Rubrivirga marina: one gene and its partners. The protein of the gene in region 1 interacts with the protein of each later gene in a pairwise test. Links are inferred from orthologs where the notes say so. Each region holds a gene or a part of one and is shown in the gene's direction. Other genes may lie near its edges. The genes, in order: rho, nusG and yhbY.

Region 1 (3,127 bases):
GGCCCGGCTCGAGGCGGAGGCCGAGGCGGCGGACCTCGCGGTCGGAGGCGAGCCAGACGCCGGCCGGGTCGCCCTCGGCGTGGTAGCGGGCGCGGTCGAGCGGCCCGGCGAGGTGGTCGGCGAGGTCGTGAACGGTCGGCACCGCGACGGGACGCGCCGGCGCGGGCGGGGATCCGGGAGAACGACGCGCCGGAGCCGGCGTTGGCGTCGCATGGACGCGCCCGACTTTTCCGACCTCCTCCCCGCCGAGACCGACTCGGCCGAGGCTACCCGCGCGCTCGGCCGCCGGCTGGCGGAGCGCCTCGAGCCCGGCGACGTCGTCGCGCTCTCCGGCGACCTCGGCGCCGGCAAGACGCACCTCGCGCATGGCGTCGCCGACGGGCTCGGCCTCGACGGCGACGCCGTGACCTCGCCGACGTTCGCGCTCGTCCAGGAGCACGGCGACGGCGCGCTCCTCCACCTCGACCTCTACCGGGTCGAGAGCGAGGCCGAGGCGGGCCGGCTCGGCCTCGGCGAGTTGCTCGACGGCGACGCCGTCGCCCTCGTCGAATGGCCTGAGCGGGCGGGCGGCTGGCTCCCGGCGCGGACCGTCTGGCTCCGCCTCGCTCACCTCGGCGGCGACCGGCGGCGGATCGAGGCCGTCGAGCGCTGATCGGGCGAACCCGTCCGCAGTGGGCGGGTTAGAGCCCGTGCCGACATTTTCGCTTCCATCGGCGCCCAGGTCTCGTTTTCTTAATGGATCGGCCCTCCTGCCCCTCTCCGCCGATCCCCTCTCGCCTCTCCTCTCGGCCCGCTTTGCGGGCCGCGCCCCGTCCCCCATGAACATCGCAGCCCTCGAGCAGAAGAAGGTCTCGGAGCTCTACGAGATCGCGCGGCGACTCGGGATCGAGGGCTACGCCGACCTCCGCCGCCGCGACCTGATCTACGAGATCCTCGGCGCCCAGGCCGACGTCGAGTCCGACGACGGCGACGACGACGACGAGGAGCGTACTACCGTCAGCGACCGGCCGGCGATGCGGTCCCGGACCGCCGCGCGACGGTCCGAGGCCGAGACGCCGCGCCGCGAGGCCCGCCGCCGCCGCGCACCGCGCGTCCGCCAGCCCATCGCGGCGAGCTGGCCGGACTACATGCACGGGTTCGACCCATACGCGATGACGCTGGAGGGCCTCATCCGCAAAACGGGCATTCTCGAGATCCTCCCCGACGGGTACGGCTTCCTCCGGTCGGCCGAGTACAGCTACCTCCCCTCGCCCGACGACATCTACGTCAGCCCGAGCCAGATCAAGCGGTTCTCGCTCCGCGTCGGCGACACGGTCGACGGACAGGTCCGGCCGCCGAAGGAGGGCGAGCGGTTCTTCGCCCTCATCCGCGTCCACTCGATCAACGGGCGCTCGCCGGAGGCCTTCGACGAGCGGCTCAGCTTCGACTTCCTTACGCCGGCCTACCCCGACGAGCAGCTCACGCTCGAGACCGAGCCCGACGAGCTCTCGACGCGCATCATCGACCTGTTCGCGCCGATCGGGAAGGGCCAGCGCGGGCTCATCGTGGCCCCGCCGAAGTCGGGCAAGACGGTGCTCCTGCAGAAGATCGCGCGGGGGATCGTCCGGAACGAGCCGGACGCGACGGTCATCGTGCTCCTCATCGACGAGCGGCCCGAGGAGGTCACGGACTTCGAGCGGACCGTGCCGGCGGCCGAGATCGTGGCCTCGACGTTCGACGAGTCGCCCGAGCGCCAGATCCACATCGCCGACCTCGTGCTCGAGAAGGCCAAGCGGCTCGTCGAGGCGGGGCAGGACGTCGTGGTCCTCCTCGACTCGATCACGCGCCTCGCGCGGGCCCACAACGCGGCCGTCGAGACCAGCAACCGGACGATGTCAGGCGGCCTCGACGCCAGCGCGCTGCGGGGCCCGAAGCGGCTCTTCGGCGCGGCCCGGGCCGTCGAGGAAGGCGGCTCGCTGACGGTCATCGCGACGGCCCTCGTCGACACGGGCTCGCGCATGGACGACGTCATCTTCGAGGAGTTCAAGGGGACCGGCAACATGGAGCTCGTCCTCTCGCGCGACCTCGCCGACCGCCGGACGTTCCCGGCCATCGACCTCGTCGCTTCGGGCACGCGCCGCGAGGAGATCCTCCTCCCCCAGGACCGCCTCGCCCGCATCTGGGTCCTCCGGCAGCTCCTCGCCGACCAGGGCCCGACCGACGCCATGACGTTCCTCCTCGACAAGATGCGCGGGACGGACGGCAACGAGGCGTTCCTCGAGACGATGAACAGCTAGGAGGGATCGGGGGCTACGGGATCGAGGCATGAGCTCCCCGCGTCCCCCATCTCGCACCCCGCCCTCTTCCCCTTGAAAGCAGTTCTCCTCGACATGGACGGCGTCCTCGTGGACGTCCGCGGCTCGTACCGGCGGGCCATCACCGAGACCGTGGCCCACTTCGCTGGCGAGGGCCCCACGCCCGAGCAGATCCAGGCCAAGAAGGACGCCGGCGGGTTCAACAACGACTGGGTGCTGAGCGAGGCGTTCGTCCGTGAGGCCGGCGTCGCCGAGGCCGACGCGCCGTTCGAGGCGATCAAGGACCGGTTCAACCAGATCTACCAGGGCACGAAGTACGACGGGCTCATCGCGACCGAGCCGCCGGCCATCCAGACGTCGACGTTGGAGGACCTCGTCCAGCGCTACAAGCTGGCGCTCGTGACCGGCCGCCCCGAGGCCGACGCCCTCTGGACGCTCCGACGGTTCGAGTGGCACGGCCACATCCCGGTCGTGGTGGGGATGGACCGGCAGGCCGGCCGCGAAAAGCCGGACCCCTACGGCCTCGAGCTCGCCCTCGCCGACCTCGGCGTCGAGGCGGAGGAGGCCGTCTACGCCGGCGACACCGTCGACGACATGCGCGCGGCGGTCGCGGCCGGCTGCGTGGCGGTCGGCGTGGTGCCCCCCGGCCTCGACGTGCTCGAGCACGGGCGGACGCTGATGGGCGCCGGCGCCCGCGTCGTCCTCTCGACGCCCGACACCCTCCCGGCGCTCCTGGCGACGTTCGACTCCGGCGACACGAGCGAGTAGCGCAGGCCCGGCTACGGCGCCCCCGTCTCGCCCGCGACCACGCCCGCCTCGGCGGGTTCCGCGAC
Region 2 (3,050 bases), 1.2 Mb from region 1 along the record:
GACGAGCTCATGTCGGCCGTCGACGCGTACATCCCGACGCCGGAGCGGGCGGTCGACCGGCCGTTCCTCATGCCGGTCGAGGACGTGTTCTCGATCACGGGCCGGGGGACCGTCGTGACGGGCCGGGTCGAGCGGGGGTCGATCAAGGTGGGGGACCCCGTCGAGATCGTCGGGATGCAGGAGGAGAAGATGACGTCGACGGTGACGGGCGTCGAGATGTTCAGGAAGCTCCTGGACTCGGCCCAGGCCGGGGACAACGCGGGGATCCTCCTCCGGGGGATCGAGAAGACGGCGGTCGAGCGGGGGATGGTCCTGACGAAGCCGGGGGCCGTCACGCCGCACAAGCGGTTCGAGTGCGAGGTGTACATCCTGTCGAAGGACGAGGGGGGCCGGCACACCCCGTTCTTCAAGGGGTACCGTCCCCAGTTCTACTTCCGGACGACGGACGTGACGGGGGACATCGAGCTGGCCGAGGGGGTCGAGATGGTCATGCCGGGGGACAACACGCAGTTCACGGTGGACCTCATCGTCCCGGTGGCGATGGAGGAGGGGCTCCGGTTCGCGATCCGCGAGGGCGGGCGGACCGTGGGGGCCGGCGTCGTCTCCAAGATCCTCGACTGAGCCGGCCTGGAGTCACCGCCTCGGCGCCCGCGCCGAGGCGGCGGTCTCCATCGGTCCTTCCGAACACGGTGCCCGCCGGTTCGTAGATTGATGCGTCCGCCGGCGTCCTTCGGGGCGCCGGCGGTCCGCTAAACGGGCGTAGCTCAATTGGCAGAGCAGCGGTCTCCAAAACCGCAGGTTGTAGGTTCGAGTCCTGCCGCCCGTGCCCGGCCTCTCGGCCCTCACTGACAGAACCGCCGCCCCGCGGCACGACTCATGGCGACACAGACGCAGACGAAGCCCCCTGGTGGCGCGCTCGGGAACTACCTCGTCGAGGTCCGCAAGGAGATGCGGAAGGTGAACTGGCCCAAGCGCCAGGAGCTCATCAGCAACACGGTGCTCACGCTCGTGGCGGCGCTCATCGCCGCGCTGTTCATCTTCTTCGCCGACGAAGTGATCAGCACGGCCCTCCGGTTCATCTACGGCAGCTAGGCGACGTCCCTCCGCGCTCCGCACCCGCATCGATACCCCCATGGCCCGCCCCCCGATCCGCAAGTGGTTCGTCCTCCGGACGTTCTCCGGCCACGAGAAGAAGGTCAAGGAGTACCTGGAGAGCGAGGTTGAGCGGCTCGGCTACGACGACAAGCTGACCCAGGTCGTGATCCCGACCGAGACGGTCTTCGAGATGCGCGCCGGCAAGAAGCGGACGCGCGAGAAGACGTCGTTCCCCGGCTACATCCTCCTCGAGGCCATCGTCGACCCGTACCTCCGCGAGGTCATCAACGGGGCGCCGTCGACGATCGGCTTCCTCGGCGCCAACGGCGAGCCCGTCCCGCTCCGGCCCGACGAGGTCAACCGGATCCTCGGGATGATGGACGAGGACAAGGGCGAGGTCATGGAGATCCCGTTCAAGGAGGGCGACGCCGTCAAGGTCGTCGACGGCCCGTTCAACACGTTCACCGGCTTCGTCGAGGAGGTCTACCCGGACAAGATGAAGGTCCGCGTGATGGTCTCGATCTTCGGGCGGAAGACGCCGCTGGAGCTCGACTACCTCCAGGTGGAGCACGAGGGCTGATCCGCTCCTCGTCGTCGCTCTGGGAGGGCGGAGAGCCGGTCTCTTCGAACGGCCCGCCGAGGCGGGGTGAAAGGCGGGCGAAGCCGGTCTGAGGGCTCATTCTGGGGCGGCTCCGCCTCTAGCTTCTCCGTTCCGCCGTGCCGCGTTGGCACGGCCTCACATTCGCGGGAGCCGGTGACCCCGGCGTTGGCACCGCACAGATATCGATGGCGAAGAAAATCGACGGCTACATCAAGCTGCAGATCAAGGCCGGCCAGGCCAGCCCGGCCCCGCCGATCGGCCCGGCGCTCGGTCAGAAGGGCGTCAACATCATGGAGTTCTGCAAGGCGTTCAACGCCGCGACGCAGGACAAGATGGGCCTCGTGATCCCGGTCGTGATCACGGTCTTCGGCGACAAGAGCTTCACGTTCATCACGAAGAGCCCGCCGGCGGCGGTCCTCCTCCGGAACGCGGCGAAGATCCAGAAGGGCGCCGGCGACCCGCTCCGCGAGAAGGTCGGCAAGGTGACCTGGGAGCAGTGCCGCGACATCGCTCAGCAGAAGCTCGAGGACCTCAACGCGACCGACCTCGACAACGCCGCCCGCATGATCGCGGGGACGGCCCGGTCGATGGGCATCACCGTCACCGGCGCGCCGGTCGCGTAACGATTCGCGCCGCCCCGGCGGCGACTGACCGGGCGCCCGTCGCGCCCCCCACCGCGGGAGCCAGTCACGCTGGCGTTCGGACCGCACACCCCACACAACCATGGCAAAGAGAGGCAAGCGCTACCGTCAGGCGGCCGAGCTCGTCGCGACCGCGACCGAGCAGGCCGGCGGCGCGCTCCCGCTCGACCAGGCCGCGCAGCTCGTCAAGATGACGGGTCGGGCCAAGTTCGAGGAGTCCGTCGACATCGACATCCGGCTGGGCGTCGACCCCCGCCACGCCGACCAGATGGTCCGCGGCTCGGTCGCGCTCCCGCACGGGACCGGCAAGACCGTCCGCGTGCTCGTCCTCACGAACGAGGGCAAGCAGGCCGAGGCGGAGGCCGCCGGCGCCGACATGGTCGGCCTCGACGAGTACGTCGACAAGATCCAGAATGAGGGCTTCACCGACTTCGACGTGCTCATCGCGTCGCCCGACGTGATGCCGCAGGTCGGCCGGCTCGGCCGCGTGCTCGGCCCCCGCGGGCTCATGCCGAACCCGAAGTCGGGGACGGTCACGAACGACCTCGCCGAGGCCGTCGAGGCCGTCAAGGCGGGCCGGATCGACTTCCGCGTCGACAAGGCCGGGATCATCCACACCTCGATCGGCAACGTGTCGTTCTCGGACGACCAGATCCGCGACAACGCCGACGCCTTCCTGAAGGAGATCGTCCGGCTCCGCCCGGCCGCCGCCA
Region 3 (2,959 bases), 360 kb from region 1 along the record:
TGCACGCGCTCGGCTACTCCGCCGCGACGGTCGCGGGCACGGCGAGCGCGGCGTTTGTCGGGACCGGGATCGTCGGGAGCGCGGCCTACTGGCGGTCCGGCGAGCTCGCCGCGCCGGGCGTCCGCCGCGACGCGCTCGTGCTGACCGCGGCGAGCGTTCTGGGCGCACTGGGCGGCAGCGCCCTGAATGCTGTGCTCGACCGCCAGTCGTTCGGCGTCGCCCTCGGCGTGTTCGTGGGGGCGACGGGCCTGCTCGTGTTTGCCCGCCAGCGGGGACTGCTCAAACCGGCGACGGCGCTCGACGCGGGGTCGAGGCGGGCACAGTGGCTCATGCTCGGCCTCGGCGTCGCCGTCGGCGTGCCCGGCGGGGCGCTGGGGGTCGGCGGGCCGGTGCTGGCCGTGCCGCTCCTCGTGCTGTGCGGCGTCCCGATGCTGACGGCTGTGGCGATGGCGCAGGTCCAGTCGGTCGCGATCGCCGGGTTCGCGACGCTCGGCTACGTGGTGCGCGGCACTGTCGACTGGCCGCTCGCGCTGCTGATCGGCGTGCCCCTCGTGATTGGCACCGTCATCGGCTGGCGACTGGCCCAGAAGACGCCGACGGAGCGGCTGACGACGCTCCTCGCTACCGTCCTCCTCGTGATCGGCGTCTACCTCGTGGCAACGGCCGTCTGAGGCCGCCCACCCCGGGCTCCGCGGCACCAAGGCGGGTGGGGTCGGTGTTCAAAGCCGAATGGGCTCGCGGCGGAGGTAATGGTCGAGGGCGTACCGGCCGGCGCCGGCGATCAGGAGCGCGACGAAGGCCACCAAGAAGAGGAACGGCTTCTCCATCCCGGAGAACGGCTCCCCTCCGTGCCGCACAAACGCGGCGACGGCCATCGTGAAGCCGGCGAAGACGGCTGCGGGACGCGTCAGCAGGCCCGCGGCGATCAACAGTCCCCCGACGAACTCACTGAGCGCCGCGGCCCAGGCGAACAGGGTTGGGAGGGGGAAGCCCATCTCGGCCGTCCCAGCGATGAAGCCCTCGGAGGGAGGCAGCTTGCCGAGGCCGTGCCCAAAAGCGAGCGACAGCCCGAAACCGAGGCGGAGGATCAGTAGCCCGAGGTCGGTGGCGCGGGAGGTGTCGCCGGTGCCGAAGAGAAGCGCGCGCGTCGTCATGGAGTCGAGTGGTGGGGCGGGCTCCAACCCGCTGCACGGTGAAAGGATCGGCGATCCACGGCAGGATCATGAGAGCCCGGACGACGTCGGGTAGCTTGCCGATCCACCGCTCCCTCGCCCGTGTCCGACCTCACCTCCAAGCAACGCGCTCACCTCCGCGGCCTCGCCCACCCCCTCAAGCCGACCGTCCACATCGGAAAGGAGGGCGTGACGGACGCCGCCGTTGACAACCTCCTCGAGACGCTGGCTGGCAGCGAGCTCGTAAAGGTCCGCGTGCTGGAGGCCGCGCCGCAGAGCGCGAAGGCGACGGCACACGCGCTGGCGGCGAAGGTCGCAGACGCCGTCGTGATACAAGTGATGGGCCGGAACGTGACGCTGTACCGGCCCGACCCAGACGAGCCGGAGATCCGACTCCCTCGCTGACCCTTCCGCCTGGCGCGGCGACCGGCCGACCGAGGCGGGCCTAGACGGAGGCCGCGGCCCGGACGGCCTTAATCACGTGCTCGTGGACGTCGGGGTGGAACGGGCTCGGCACCAGCTCCTCGTCCGGCGCGAGCGCGCTGATGGCCTCGGCCGCCGCCACCTTCATCGCGCTCGTAATGGCCGGTGCGCCCACGTCGAGCGCCGCCTTGAACAGGCCCGGGAAGGCGAGCGCGTTGTTGACGCTCCGCCCGTCGGCGGCGAAGGCGGCCCCGGCGGCGAGGGCCGCCTCGGGCGTGATTTCGGGCACCGGGTTCGACAGCGCAAGGACGATCTGGCCGGGCCGCACGAGCTCCGGCGTGATGAGCCCGATGACGCCCGTCGTGGCGATGAGGATGTCGGCCTCAGCCGCGGCGCCCTCCAGGCTGGCCGTCCGCCCGCCGCGGGCTTCGAGCCGTCGGCGCGCGTCCTCGCCGGGATCGACCCCGACGACCTCGAAGCCGGCATCCAACAACAGCCGCGCGATCGCGAGACCGGCGGCGCCGAGGCCGACCTGGGCGCAGACGAGGTCGCGACGCCCCTCCCGGCCCGTGTGGCGGAGCGCGCTGAGGACGGCCGCCAGCAGGACGGTCGCCGTCCCGTGCTGGTCGTCATGCATCACCGGCTGCGGGAGCCGGCGGATCAGCTCGTCCTCGATCCAGAAGCAGTCAGGCGTCCGGATGTCCTCGAGGTGGATCCCACCAAAGCTCGGCGCGATCCGGCAAACGGTGTCGACGAACGCCTCCGGGTCGGTCTCGTCGATGACAATAGGGACGGCGCCCAAGCCGACGAACCGGTCGTACAGCACCGACTTGCCTTCCATCACCGGGAGGCTCGCCAGCGCGCCGATGTTGCCCAGCCCGAGCACGCGCGTCCCATTCGTAAAGATGCCGACCGTCCGCCCGACGGCCGTGTACTGACGAGCGAGCGCCGGGTCTTTCTGGATGGCACGGCAGACGCGGGCGACGCCGGGCGTGTAGATCGTCCGGAGGTCTTCGAGGCGTTCGACCTCCGTCGTACGGACCGTCCGGATCTTGCCCCCCGCGTGCCGCTCGAACACGAGGTCCTTGACGTCGACGATCACCGTGTCGGTGTCCGTGCGGATGGCCGCCAGCACCTCCTCGAGGTGCTCCTCGTCGAACACCGACAGCGTGACGTCGCGAACGAAGTGGTCTCGCCCGATGTAGCGCGTCTCGATGTCGCCCACGAGCGCGCCGAGATCCCCAACGAGCCCGAGCAACCGCCCGATCATCCCGGGGCGCTGCGGGTTTCGGACCGTCAGGACGACGTCGTAGTCAGGGAGGGCCGGGCGGCCAGGGATGTCGGTGCGCATGGGCACAAGCTAT

The links.
Region 2: the proteins of rho (region 1) and nusG interact in binary tests that used the Escherichia coli proteins (3 or more experiments, as listed by UniProt). The link is inferred for Rubrivirga marina from one-to-one orthologs.
Region 3: the proteins of rho (region 1) and yhbY interact in binary tests that used the Escherichia coli proteins (3 or more experiments, as listed by UniProt). The link is inferred for Rubrivirga marina from one-to-one orthologs.

The regions. Positions count from the first base shown.
Region 1 is NZ_MQWD01000001.1:1,191,884-1,195,010, reverse strand. What follows is about bases 72-3,047. They hold rho (transcription termination factor Rho), read left to right. Parts: upstream 72-818; coding sequence 819-2,276; downstream 2,277-3,047. Other genes in these bases: BSZ37_RS04940 (TIGR01548 family HAD-type hydrolase), read left to right, coding at 2,349-3,047; tsaE (tRNA (adenosine(37)-N6)-threonylcarbamoyltransferase complex ATPase subunit type 1 TsaE), read left to right, coding at 212-652; BSZ37_RS04955 (Nif3-like dinuclear metal center hexameric protein), read right to left, coding at 72-142. Outside these bases: more of BSZ37_RS04955, read right to left, coding at 1-71; more of BSZ37_RS04940, read left to right, coding at 3,048-3,062; BSZ37_RS04935 (MFS transporter), read right to left, coding at 3,074-3,127. UniProt on the Escherichia coli protein: Facilitates transcription termination by a mechanism that involves Rho binding to the nascent RNA, activation of Rho's RNA-dependent ATPase activity, and release of the mRNA from the DNA template.
Region 2 is NZ_MQWD01000001.1:2,437,034-2,440,083, forward strand. What follows is about bases 5-2,903. They hold nusG (transcription termination/antitermination protein NusG), read left to right. Parts: upstream 5-1,132; coding sequence 1,133-1,675; downstream 1,676-2,903. Other genes in these bases: tuf (elongation factor Tu), read left to right, coding at 5-621; secE (preprotein translocase subunit SecE), read left to right, coding at 877-1,092; rplK (50S ribosomal protein L11), read left to right, coding at 1,882-2,319; rplA (50S ribosomal protein L1), read left to right, coding at 2,420-2,903. In the rest of the region: more of tuf, read left to right, coding at 1-4; more of rplA, read left to right, coding at 2,904-3,050. UniProt on the Escherichia coli protein: Part of the processive rRNA transcription and antitermination complex (rrnTAC). The complex forms an RNA-chaperone ring around the RNA exit tunnel of RNA polymerase (RNAP).
Region 3 is NZ_MQWD01000001.1:836,557-839,515, forward strand. The notes cover bases 118-2,925. They hold yhbY (ribosome assembly RNA-binding protein YhbY), read left to right. Parts: upstream 118-1,274; coding sequence 1,275-1,577; downstream 1,578-2,925. Other genes in these bases: BSZ37_RS03270 (sulfite exporter TauE/SafE family protein), read left to right, coding at 118-671; BSZ37_RS03275 (DoxX family protein), read right to left, coding at 720-1,154; BSZ37_RS03285 (NAD-dependent malic enzyme), read right to left, coding at 1,618-2,925. Outside these bases: more of BSZ37_RS03270, read left to right, coding at 1-117; more of BSZ37_RS03285, read right to left, coding at 2,926-2,946.